3 regions of the Microbacterium sp. NFH-22A-Y genome follow, and region 1 is predicted to be linked to each of the others. Evidence: predicted binding sites of a transcription regulator. Region 1 holds the regulator's gene; each other region holds the start of a gene.

The links. The regulator LexA, encoded in region 1, represses DNA repair genes until DNA is damaged. The targets are predictions, from matches to a motif close to TCGAACANNTGTTCGA.
Region 2: L0965_RS01840 (HNH endonuclease signature motif containing protein) is a predicted target of LexA. The motif match lies at 1,846-1,861, and genes of this name have one in related genera.
Region 3: L0965_RS01470 (HNH endonuclease signature motif containing protein) is a predicted target of LexA. The motif match lies at 1,280-1,295, and genes of this name have one in related genera.

What each region holds. Positions count from the first base shown of each region.
Region 1 covers NZ_JACBGF010000004.1:91,497-94,768, reverse strand. Annotated here, with positions in the region: gene L0965_RS15150 (histidinol-phosphate transaminase) at 1-867, opposite strand, end outside; gene L0965_RS15145 (LysM peptidoglycan-binding domain-containing protein) at 925-1,347, opposite strand; gene lexA (transcriptional repressor LexA) at 1,624-2,289, shown strand; gene L0965_RS15135 (hypothetical protein) at 2,292-3,272, shown strand, end outside.
Region 2 covers NZ_JACBGF010000001.1:398,182-401,453, reverse strand. Annotated here, with positions in the region: gene L0965_RS01845 (gamma-aminobutyraldehyde dehydrogenase) at 1-322, shown strand, start outside; gene L0965_RS01840 (HNH endonuclease signature motif containing protein) at 355-1,764, opposite strand; gene L0965_RS01835 (TetR/AcrR family transcriptional regulator) at 1,921-2,544, opposite strand; gene L0965_RS01830 (agmatine/peptidylarginine deiminase) at 2,621-3,272, shown strand, end outside.
Region 3 covers NZ_JACBGF010000001.1:317,347-320,618, forward strand. Annotated here, with positions in the region: gene L0965_RS01465 (AAA family ATPase) at 1-1,235, opposite strand, end outside; gene L0965_RS01470 (HNH endonuclease signature motif containing protein) at 1,374-2,777, shown strand; gene L0965_RS01475 (NAD(P)/FAD-dependent oxidoreductase) at 2,842-3,272, shown strand, end outside.

The sequences.
Region 1 (3,272 bases):
GCGGTCGCGCTGACCGACGATGTCGTCGACCATCGCGAGCATCGCGGGCGCGTGCCGCAGCGCCGCGGTCGCGGCGGCCTGGGTGAGCGCGCTGAGGTGGTACGGGAGGCGCACCAGGCGCAGGGCGTCGATCACGGCGGGGTCGGCGGCGAGATAGCCGACACGGGCACCCGCGAACGCGAAGGCCTTGCTCATGGTGCGCGACACCACCAGACGCGGACGATCGGGCAGGAGCGTGAGCGCCGAGCGCGAATCGCGCGGCGCGAACTCCTGGTACGCCTCGTCGACGATCACGATGCCGGGCGCCGCGTCGTACACCGCCTCGATGACGTCGAGGCCGAGCGGGGTGCCGGTCGGGTTGTTCGGCGCGCAGAGGAAGACGATGTCCGGCTGGGCGCGCTCGATCTGGGCGGCGGCGTCCTCCGGGGCGAGGGTGTAGTCGACGCCCCGGGTGCCGTGCGCGTAGGTCGCCCCCGTCGCCCGCGTCAGCAGCGGGTACATCGAGTAGGTGGGAGCGAAGCCGAAGGCGGTGCGTCCCGGACCTCCGAAGGCCTGCAGCAGGTGCTGGAGGACCTCGTTCGACCCGTTGGCGGCCCAGATCTGAGCCGCCGACAGGCCGTGACCCAGATACTCCGCGAATCCCTCGCGCAGAGCCGTGAACTCCCGGTCGGGGTACCGGTTCACCTCGCGCAGCGCGCGCGCGACGCTGTCGAGGATGTCGTCGGCGACGTCCTCCGGCACCGGGTGGGTGTTCTCGTTGACGTTCAGCGCCACCGGCAGCGGCGCCTGGGGCGCCCCGTAGGGTGTCAGCCCGCGCAGATCGTCGCGGAGGGGAAGGTCATCGAGTCGGACGCTCACCCTGAACATCGTAGACGGCGCACTGCACGGCGCGGCGCCCCGAGAGGGCTCCCGGCGCCGGGAGCATCAGCGCCCGGCGCTGTACTCCGCCGGGATCGCGACGCTCTGGCCGATGTCGAGGCTTCCCGACGGCAGCGCGTTCAGCCGCATGATCGCGTCGACCACGTCGCGCGGATCGGCATCGGGCGCGACGGCGTGCGCGATCGACCAGAGCGTGTCACCGGGCTGCACCGTGACGTGGGCGAAGGAGACCCCGGAGCCGTTCTCGTTCGAGGCGAGCGCGCCACCACCGGACAGGATCGCGATGCTGAGGGCGATCACCGCGGGCACGGAGGCGAGCAGCGCGAGGACCCGCCGACCCCGTGCCGTGAGACGCAGTCGCGTCGGGGCGTTCGTCGTGCGGGCGTTCGTCGCGCGGACAGTCGTCATCGGGGTCGCCGCGACGAGACGGCCGCGGGGCGAGGCGCCGAGGATGTCGATCGTGGTCATGGGTTCCTCCTCAGGACGGGTGTCTCCGGGTGTCGAGAGATTCGCATCCGATCCTCGGCCGGGAGGGCCGGATGCGAATCTCTCTTCCGAATGTATCTTCGATGGTGTTCGGGTGTCAAGCACATGGTTCTCGCAGATGAATCGAAGGCGACACGCGGGCGCGTGCCGGTCGAGGCTGCGAAAACCGGATACGGTTTCGACAAGACGACCCCATCACCTACCTCCGACATTCGAAGGCCACGCCTTCGGGGGGACGCGATCGAAGGAGCGCGCGACATGGCCGAGAAGCCTCAGACACGCAGGCGGAAGAGCCTCAGCGACAAGCAGCTGAAGATCCTCGAGGTGATCCAGACCTCCATCGCCCGCCACGGCTACCCGCCGAGCATGCGCGAGATCGGCGATGCCGTCGGACTGAAGTCGCTGTCGAGCGTGACCCATCAGCTCAACCAGCTGGAGCTCAGCGGCTACCTGCGCCGCGACGCGGGCAAGACCCGCGCGATGGAGGTGCTCATCGACCTGCCCGGCGCGGCCGCGGAGAACCCCGCCGACCTCGCGCCCGCCCTCGGCGATGCCGCCCTCGTGCCGCTCGTGGGCCGCATCGCCGCCGGCGTGCCGATCACCGCCGATCAGCAGGTCGAGGAGATCTTCCCGCTGCCGCGACAGCTCGTGGGCAAGGGCGACCTGTTCATGCTCAAGGTCAGCGGCGAGTCGATGATCGACGCCGCCATCTGCGACGGCGACTGGGTCGTGGTGCGCTCGCAGCCGACGGCGGACAACGGCGAGATCGTGGCGGCGATGCTCGACGGCGAGGCCACCGTCAAAACCTTCCGCCAGCGCGACGGCCACACGTGGCTGCTCCCCCGCAACTCCGCGTTCGAACCGATCCTCGGCGACGACGCCGTGGTGCTCGGCCGCGTCGTCGCGGTTCTGCGCGCCGTCTGAGGATGGCCACCGCGCGCGGGGTGGCGTCGACGGCGGTGATCGTCGTCGCGGCGGTCCTGCTGCCCCTGTCGATCGTCAGCGGATGGGCGCGGACGCAGCTCGTGGACGAGGACGCGTTCACGGCCACCCTCGCGCCGCTGTCGCAGGCCGTCGAGGTCCAGGACGCCGTGATCGCGGCATCGACGACGGCGATCGATGAGCGGCTCGACACGGCGGCGCTGACCGGCACGGTCATCGACGGCCTGATCGACCTCGGCATGGGCGACCGCGCGGCGCAGGCGCTGCGGCGCCTGGAAGGCCCGGCGGCGACGGCGCTGCAGCAGCTCGTGCACGTCGCCGTGGCCGACGCCGTGCGCTCGGACGCGTTCAGCACCGTCTGGGAGCAGGTCGTCCGCCGCTCCCATCGGGCGCTGACCGTCGCGGCGACCTCCGACGGCGGCGGCGTCGTCGTGCAGACGGCCGACGGCCTCGGCATCCAGATCGGCGCGATCGTCGCGGCCGTCGAAGAGCGCCTCGTCGCGCAGGGCGCTCCGCTGGCTCCGTTCATCCCCGAAGTCGACCACGTCGTGATCATCGGTTCGGGTGACACCCTTTCGGCGATCCGGACGGGCTACGCCTTCGGCGTCGCTCTCGGCGGGTGGATGCCGGTGGTCACGGCCGTGCTGTTCATCGGCGGGGTCGTGCTCGCGCGACGCCGCGCCGCCGCTCTCGCCCGGGCGGGCATCGCCGCGGGGATCGGGTCGGCGATCCTGCTGATCGCCGCGGGGGTCGGCCGCCCGTGGGTGGCGTCCTCCGCGACGCAGGCGGACTTCTCCTCCGCCGCGGCGCTCGCGATCTACGACCGGCTCCTCGCCGGCGCCGTGGGCACGGCCGTGGTGGTGCTCATCGTGGCCCTCGTCCTCGTCGGAGCGGGCTGGCTCGCCGGCGCCTCGCAGCGCGCCGTGGCGCTGCGCCGCCGCGTGGCCCACCGGTGGGCTCACCGC
Region 2 (3,272 bases), on a different contig from region 1:
CCAGGACGACGAGGTGGTGCAGCAGGAGATCTTCGGCCCGGTGCTCACGGTGCAGCCGTTCGCGTCGGAGGAGGACGCGCTCGCGCTGGCGAACGGGGTGCCGTACGCCCTCGCGGCGTCGGTCTGGACCCGCGAGCACGCCCGAGCGCTGCGGTTCTCGCGCGACCTCGACTTCGGCTGCGTGTGGATCAACGCGCACATCCCCTTCGTCTCCGACATGCCGCACGGCGGCTTCAAGCACTCCGGGTACGGCAAGGACCTCTCCGTCTACGGCTTCGAGGACTACACCCGCATCAAGCACGTCATGGCGAGCCTGGACTGACGCACACGCACACGGCCGGACCCCGCTCGGCGTCAGAAGGGTGGCGGCTCGGCCGGCGTGGGTTCGGGGACGAATCTCACGAGGCTGGGTGGGTGGTCCTCGTAGTGGCGTCCGGTGGGTGAGGTCCATTCGAGGGTTCCGTGGCCGAGGTGTCGGACCTGCCAGGCGGTGTGGTGCTTCACGGTGTGGTGGCGGCGGCACAAGTGGGCGAGGTTGTCGGGTGCCGTGGGGCCGCCGTCTGCGGCGGCGGTGGTGTGGTCGCGGTCGCACCGGTGGGCGGGGCGGGTGCAGCCGGGGGTGCGGCAGCGTTCATCCCTCGCAGCGAGGTAGCGGCGGATTTCCGCGGAGTGTCGGTAGCGGTCGACGGCGACGGGGATGCCGGTGGTCGGGTCGGTGAACACGCGATCCCAGCCGGGTGCGAGCCCCGCCAACCGGCGGGCAAGTCCCGGGTCGATGGGCCCGTACCCGGTCAAGATCGCCGGGCCTCCGTCGGGGTCGCCGGCGAGGGTCAGGGCGGGGACCGTCACCTGGATCTGCGCCGTCACCGCTTCCACTCCGGCACCGGTGGCTCGGGTGGAGGCAGTGGCGGTCAGGAGCAGGTCGGTGAGGATGTCCGCACGCACCTGCGCCAACGTGCGGGTGTCTGCATGAGCGCAGGGGCGGGAGCCGGTGATGACCCTCTCGCCGTGCGGTCCGTCGTCCGTGTCCGCGCCGGCATCCGATGAAGCACCCTCGTCCTGGTGCGGGACGTCCTCGCCGGGCTGGTCGAGGATCGCCCGACCCCGGGCGGTCAGGGTGTCGTGGATCGCGTGGGCGAGCGGCGCGGGAAGATCCGCGATCAACCGAGCCATACCGTCCTCCAACGGGAACAACCGCACCGAGCGTTCCTCATACGCGCGCTGCGCGGCTTCGGTGAACGCAGTCGGGTCGATTGTTGCCGCGATCGCCTTCGCCGCCGCGCTCATCCGCGCAGGCGACTCCGACCGGGCCGCCTCCAGAGCGAGGGTTTCGTACCGTGCCCGGTCTGCTTCAGAGGTGAGAAGCGTGCCGGTGCGGCTGATCGCCCACGCGTGACCGGCATCGATCTCCCCGCCCGCCCACACCTCAAACGTCCGCGGGAACAGGGTCGTCAGCAGGTACGCCTCCGACATCCGGCGTTGCACACCCCGATCCGACACCCGCAACGCCATCGCCAGCTCCAACGCGACCTCCCGCAACGGCAGATCCGCATCAGACGACCGCACCGACCGCCCCTGCTGCTGCGCCTCCTGACGCAGCAACGCCGCACGTTCCGCGACCAGTCCCACGGCATCGGCCAGCAACCTCGCCTCGGCAGCTTGCGCCTGAGCCGCACGACGCCGCGCATCCACCACACCGGCCACCAGCGCATCCAACCCGGGCCAGGTCGTATCACCCTCACGGGTACTCGTCAGCGCGTGCATCATCACCCCTGACCCGGCATCAACCGGAGGACAGGACCCGCAACAGAAGGTGGGCACGCGCGGGGTTTCTTCACCCCACTATAGAACAAAACTTCGAAGATCGCAAGAGAGAGCAAGAGGGAGATCGCGGAATCCCGCGACCGCCCGAGGCCACCGTCAGGCCCCGTCGAGCGCCTCCGCCTCCACCCCGAGCAGGCCCGCGGCCGCGCGCAGCACGGGCGCGACCGGCTCGATCCCCGGCCCCCAGCCGACCAGCGCGTGGGCGCTGAGACCGTCGATCATCGCCAGCAGGTGCCAGGCGAGGGGCTCCGGATCGGCGGCAGGGATCACCCCGGCATCCATCCCCCGCACGATCTCGTCGGCGAGCGCGCCGCGCCAGGCGTCCATCGCCGCCCGCACCCTCTCGGCGAGCGGCGCGTTGCGCGTCCCCAGCGCCCACGCCTGCACCCAGACGAGGGTGACGTCGCGCCGGGCGGGATCCAGCGTGGTCCGCAGCAGCGCACCGATCCGCACCGGCGCGGGCGCGTCGGGAAGGAGCGCGCGCACCTCGTCGAGCTCGCCGGCCACGATGTCGAAGAAGGTGTCGGCGACGAGGTCGTCCATGCTCGGGATGTAGTGGGCGACGAGTCCCGACGCCACCCCCACGCGCGTCGCGACGGCGCGCAGCGTCACCGCGTCCAGACCGTCGGCGAGCGCCAGGTCGTGCGCGGCGCCGGCGATCTGCTCACGCCGCTGCTCGGCGCTCAATCGCGCGCGTGCGGTGGTTGACGTCTGCGGCATCCGCTCGCTACCCTCCGATGAGTTGATCATGTGATCAATAAGCTACTCCAGGACCGGACGAGAGTCGAGGATGCCGATGAGCTGGCGGATGCCGAGCGAGACCGCGCCGCACGCGCGCACGTGGATGGCCTTCCCCGTCGAGGGGCCGACCCTCGGCGAGCGCGATGCCGACCGCGACGAGGGCTACGCCGCCTGGACGGAGGTCGCCGCGGCGATCGCCCGCTTCGAGCCGGTGACGATGGTCGTCGACCCCTCCGAGCTCGCGCGCGCCCGGCGGATGCTGCCCGGCGACGTCTCGATCCTGGAGGCGCCCGTCGACGAGTTCTGGATGCGCGACCACGGCCCGACGTTCGTCGTCGACGACGAACGTCCCGGCGTCCTGGGGGCCGTCGACTGGATCTTCAACGGGTGGGGAGCCCACGACTGGGCGCGGTGGGAGCGCTCGGCGGAGCACGCCCGCCTCATCGCGGCCGAGGTCGGCGCCGAGCTCGTGTCCTCCACGCTGGTCACCGAGGGCGGCGGCTTCCACGTCGACGGCGAAGGCACGGTGCTGCTGACCGAGACGGTGCAGCTCGACCCGCGCCGCAACCCCTACGCCGACCGGGCCCGCGTCGAAGCGGAGTTCGCCCGCACGCTGGGCACGACGAAGGCCATCTGGCTGCCGCGGGGGCTCACGCGCGACTACGACGACTTCGGCACCAACGGCCACGTCGACATCGTCGCGACCT
Region 3 (3,272 bases), on a different contig from region 1:
AGGGTCTGGTGCCGCGGATCGGCGACGCGGGGCCCCGAGCCCAGGAGAGCGAACCGGTCGTCGAGGCCGGAGTCGATCTCCGCGAGGGTGAGCGTGCGGGCCTTCGCCGCCGCCAGCTCGAGCGCGAGCGGGAGCCCGTCGAGCCGATGGACGATGCGCGCGGTGGTCTCCGCCTCGGCGGCGTCGGGCGGCGTGCCGCGCGCGGCACGCACGCGCCGCTCGAAGAGCTCGACGGCGTCGGTGTCGGGCAGCGGTCCCAGCGCGACGAACGCCTCGCCGGGCACGCCCAGGGGCTCGCGGCTCGTGGCGAGGATCCGCGCCGCGGGCAGGGCGGCCAGCAGATCTCGCGCGACGGCCGCCGCGGCCGCGCTGACGTGCTCGCAGTTGTCGAGCACCACGAGCACGTCACGGCCGCGCAGGGCCTCGACGACGCGGTCGCGGTCGCTCTCCTCGCGACGCGGCGGGGTCTCGCCGAGCCGGATGCCGCGGCCGGCGGACGCCGCGATGGCCGCCCAGATCTCGGCCGCCGCGGCCGGGGCGAGCTCGACGAAGAGCGTGTCGGGCGTTCGGCGCGCCGTCTCCAGGGCGAGCGTGGTCTTGCCGGCGCCGCCGGGACCGATGACGGTGACGAGTCGCTCCGCGCGCAGCTGCGCCGCGATGGTCGTCAGCTCGTCGCCGCGGCCGATGAGCGGCGTCAGCGCCGCCGGCACGGCGGGCGCACGGGAGGCGGCGGGGGCGTCGGCGTCCGGTGCGGCGGCGGGTGTCGCGGCGTCCGCGGCGACGAGGCGCTCCGCGTGGGCGCGGTCTTCGAGGAGGTCGCGCAGGGCCCAGTCGAACCCGTCCGGCACCCACGGATCGCCCACCCAGAGGGCGATCGCTCGGCGTGCGAGCGCGGCCGCCGCGGCGGGGTCGCCCGCGGCCCGGGCCTCCGACACGAGATCCTGGAAGCGTGTGAGATCGATCTCGTCTCGGCCGATCGTGAGGCGGTAGCCGCCCGACACCGACGCGATCGTCGCGGCCCCGAGGGCGCGGCGCAGCCTCGAGACGAGGGACTGCAGCGCGGCGCGCGGGTCGTCGGGCGCATCCAACGACCAGAGGTCGTCGGCCAGCGCCCGCACCGACACGACGGTGCCCGCGTCGACGGCGAGACGGAAGAGAAGTCCCTCCTGCCCGCGTCCGCGCGCCGGCAGGGGGCCGGCATCCCACGCCGGACCGCCGAAGTAGGTGAGCCGCACGGCTCCACTCTAGGTCCGCACTCCCGCGTTCCTGCGTGCGGGATTCGAAGATTTGTTCTATACTGGGATGAAGAAGCCCCGCGCGTGCCCCCTTCGTGATGCGGGTCGTGTTCTCCGGCGTGTGCCGGTGGGGGAGTCATGCGCGCTGTGGTGGAGGCGCCGGGATCGCCGGGATCGGTGTGGCGGGCGTTGGCCGTGCTGGTGTCCGGCGTCGTCGATGCGCGCCGTCGTGCGGCCCGGGCGCAGGCGGCGGAGGCGCGGTTGTGCGCGGCGGCGGTCGATGTGGTCGCGGATCGGGTGGCGCTGCTGCGTCAGGAGGCGCTGCAGCAGGGACGGTCGGTGCGGTCGGGTGAGGCTGATCTGCCCTTGCGGGAAGTCGCGCTGGAGCTCGCGATGGCGCTGCGGGTGTCGGATCGGGGCGTGCAGCGACGGATGTCGGAGGCGTACCTGCTGCGGGAGCAGTTCCCGACCACGCTGGAGATCTGGGGGCAGGGGCGGATCGATGCCGGTCACGCGTGGGCGATCGGTCGCACGGGCGGGCTGCTGCGCACCGAGGCCGACCGTGCCCGATTCGAGGCCCTCGCTCTGGATGTCGCGCAGTCGGAGTCCCCGGCCCGGATGGCGGCGGCTGTGAAGGCGATCGCGGCGACGATCGATCCCGCCGCGTTCACCGAGGCCGCCCGCCGCGCGTACGACTCCCGGTCGGTGCGTCTGTTCCCCCTCGGCGACGGGATGGCGCGGTTGATCGCGGATCTTCCCGCCCCGCTCGCCCAGGCGATCCACGACAGCCTCACGACCCGTGCCCGCGGCATCCTCGACCAGCCGGCTGACGGTGATCCCGACGGCAACGGTGGTCACGACGATGCTGATGGCGGCGATGTAGGCGGCGGCGATGCGGGTGGTGAGTGTCTGCGGACCGGTCCCACCGGCGGGACGGATGCTCGCACGCTCGATCAGGTCCGCGCGGACGTGTTCAGTGACCTGCTCCTCACGAGCACCCCGTCCACGACCGCGACCGGCGCCGGCCTCGATGCCATCACCGCACGAATCCAGGTCACCGTGCCCGCGCTGACCCTCGCCGGCGACCCCGACGGAGGCCCGGCCCTGCTCGCCGGGTACGGGCCCATCGACCCGACGATGGCCCGCCGGCTGGCGGGGCTCGCACCTGGCTGGGATCGGGTGTTCATCGACCCGACCACCGGCATCCCCGTCGCCGTCGACCGGTACCGACCCAGTGCGGAAATCCGCCGTTACCTGGCTGCGAGGGATGAGCGCTGCCGCACCCCCGGCTGCACCCGCCCCGCCCACCGGTGCGACCGCGACCACACCACCGCAGCCGCAGAAGGCGGCCCCACAGCACCTGACAACCTCGCCCACCTTTGCCGCCGCCACCACACCGTGAAGCACCACACCGCCTGGCGGGTCCGACACCTCGGCGGCGGAACCCTCGAATGGACCTCACCCACCGGACGCCACTACGAGGACCACCCACCCGGACGCGTCCGATTCGTCCCGCACACCGACGACCCACCACCGTTCTGAGCACCACGCACGGGTCACGTCGTGCGCGGGCGCCCCGGCGCAGACGGGATGGGAGGATGGGGACGTGTCCGAGCGCGCCGAACCCACCCTCGCCGACCGTGCCCGCGCCACCCGCGTGGTCGTCGTCGGTGGGGGGATCGCCGGCCTGACGGCCGCGTGGGAGTGCGCGCGCATCGGGATGCCGGTCGTCCTCCTCGAAGCCGGCACCCGCGTGGGTGGAGCCATCGAGACCGCGACGCTCGACGGGATCGACATCGACCTGGCCGCCGAGGTGTTCTCGCTCTCCGCCCCCGCCCTCGCCGACCTGATCGACCAGCTCGAGCTGCGCGCCGACGTCGAGCCCGCGGCCGACGAGAGCGTCGCCGTCGCCGTCGCGGCCGGTGACGGTCTGCACGTCGTGCCGCTGCCCGCCAACCGCGCCGGCATCCCCGCCAACGTGTGGGCGCCGGCCGTGCGCCGCCTCGTGGGAAGCGCGGGCGTCTGGCGGGCCTACCT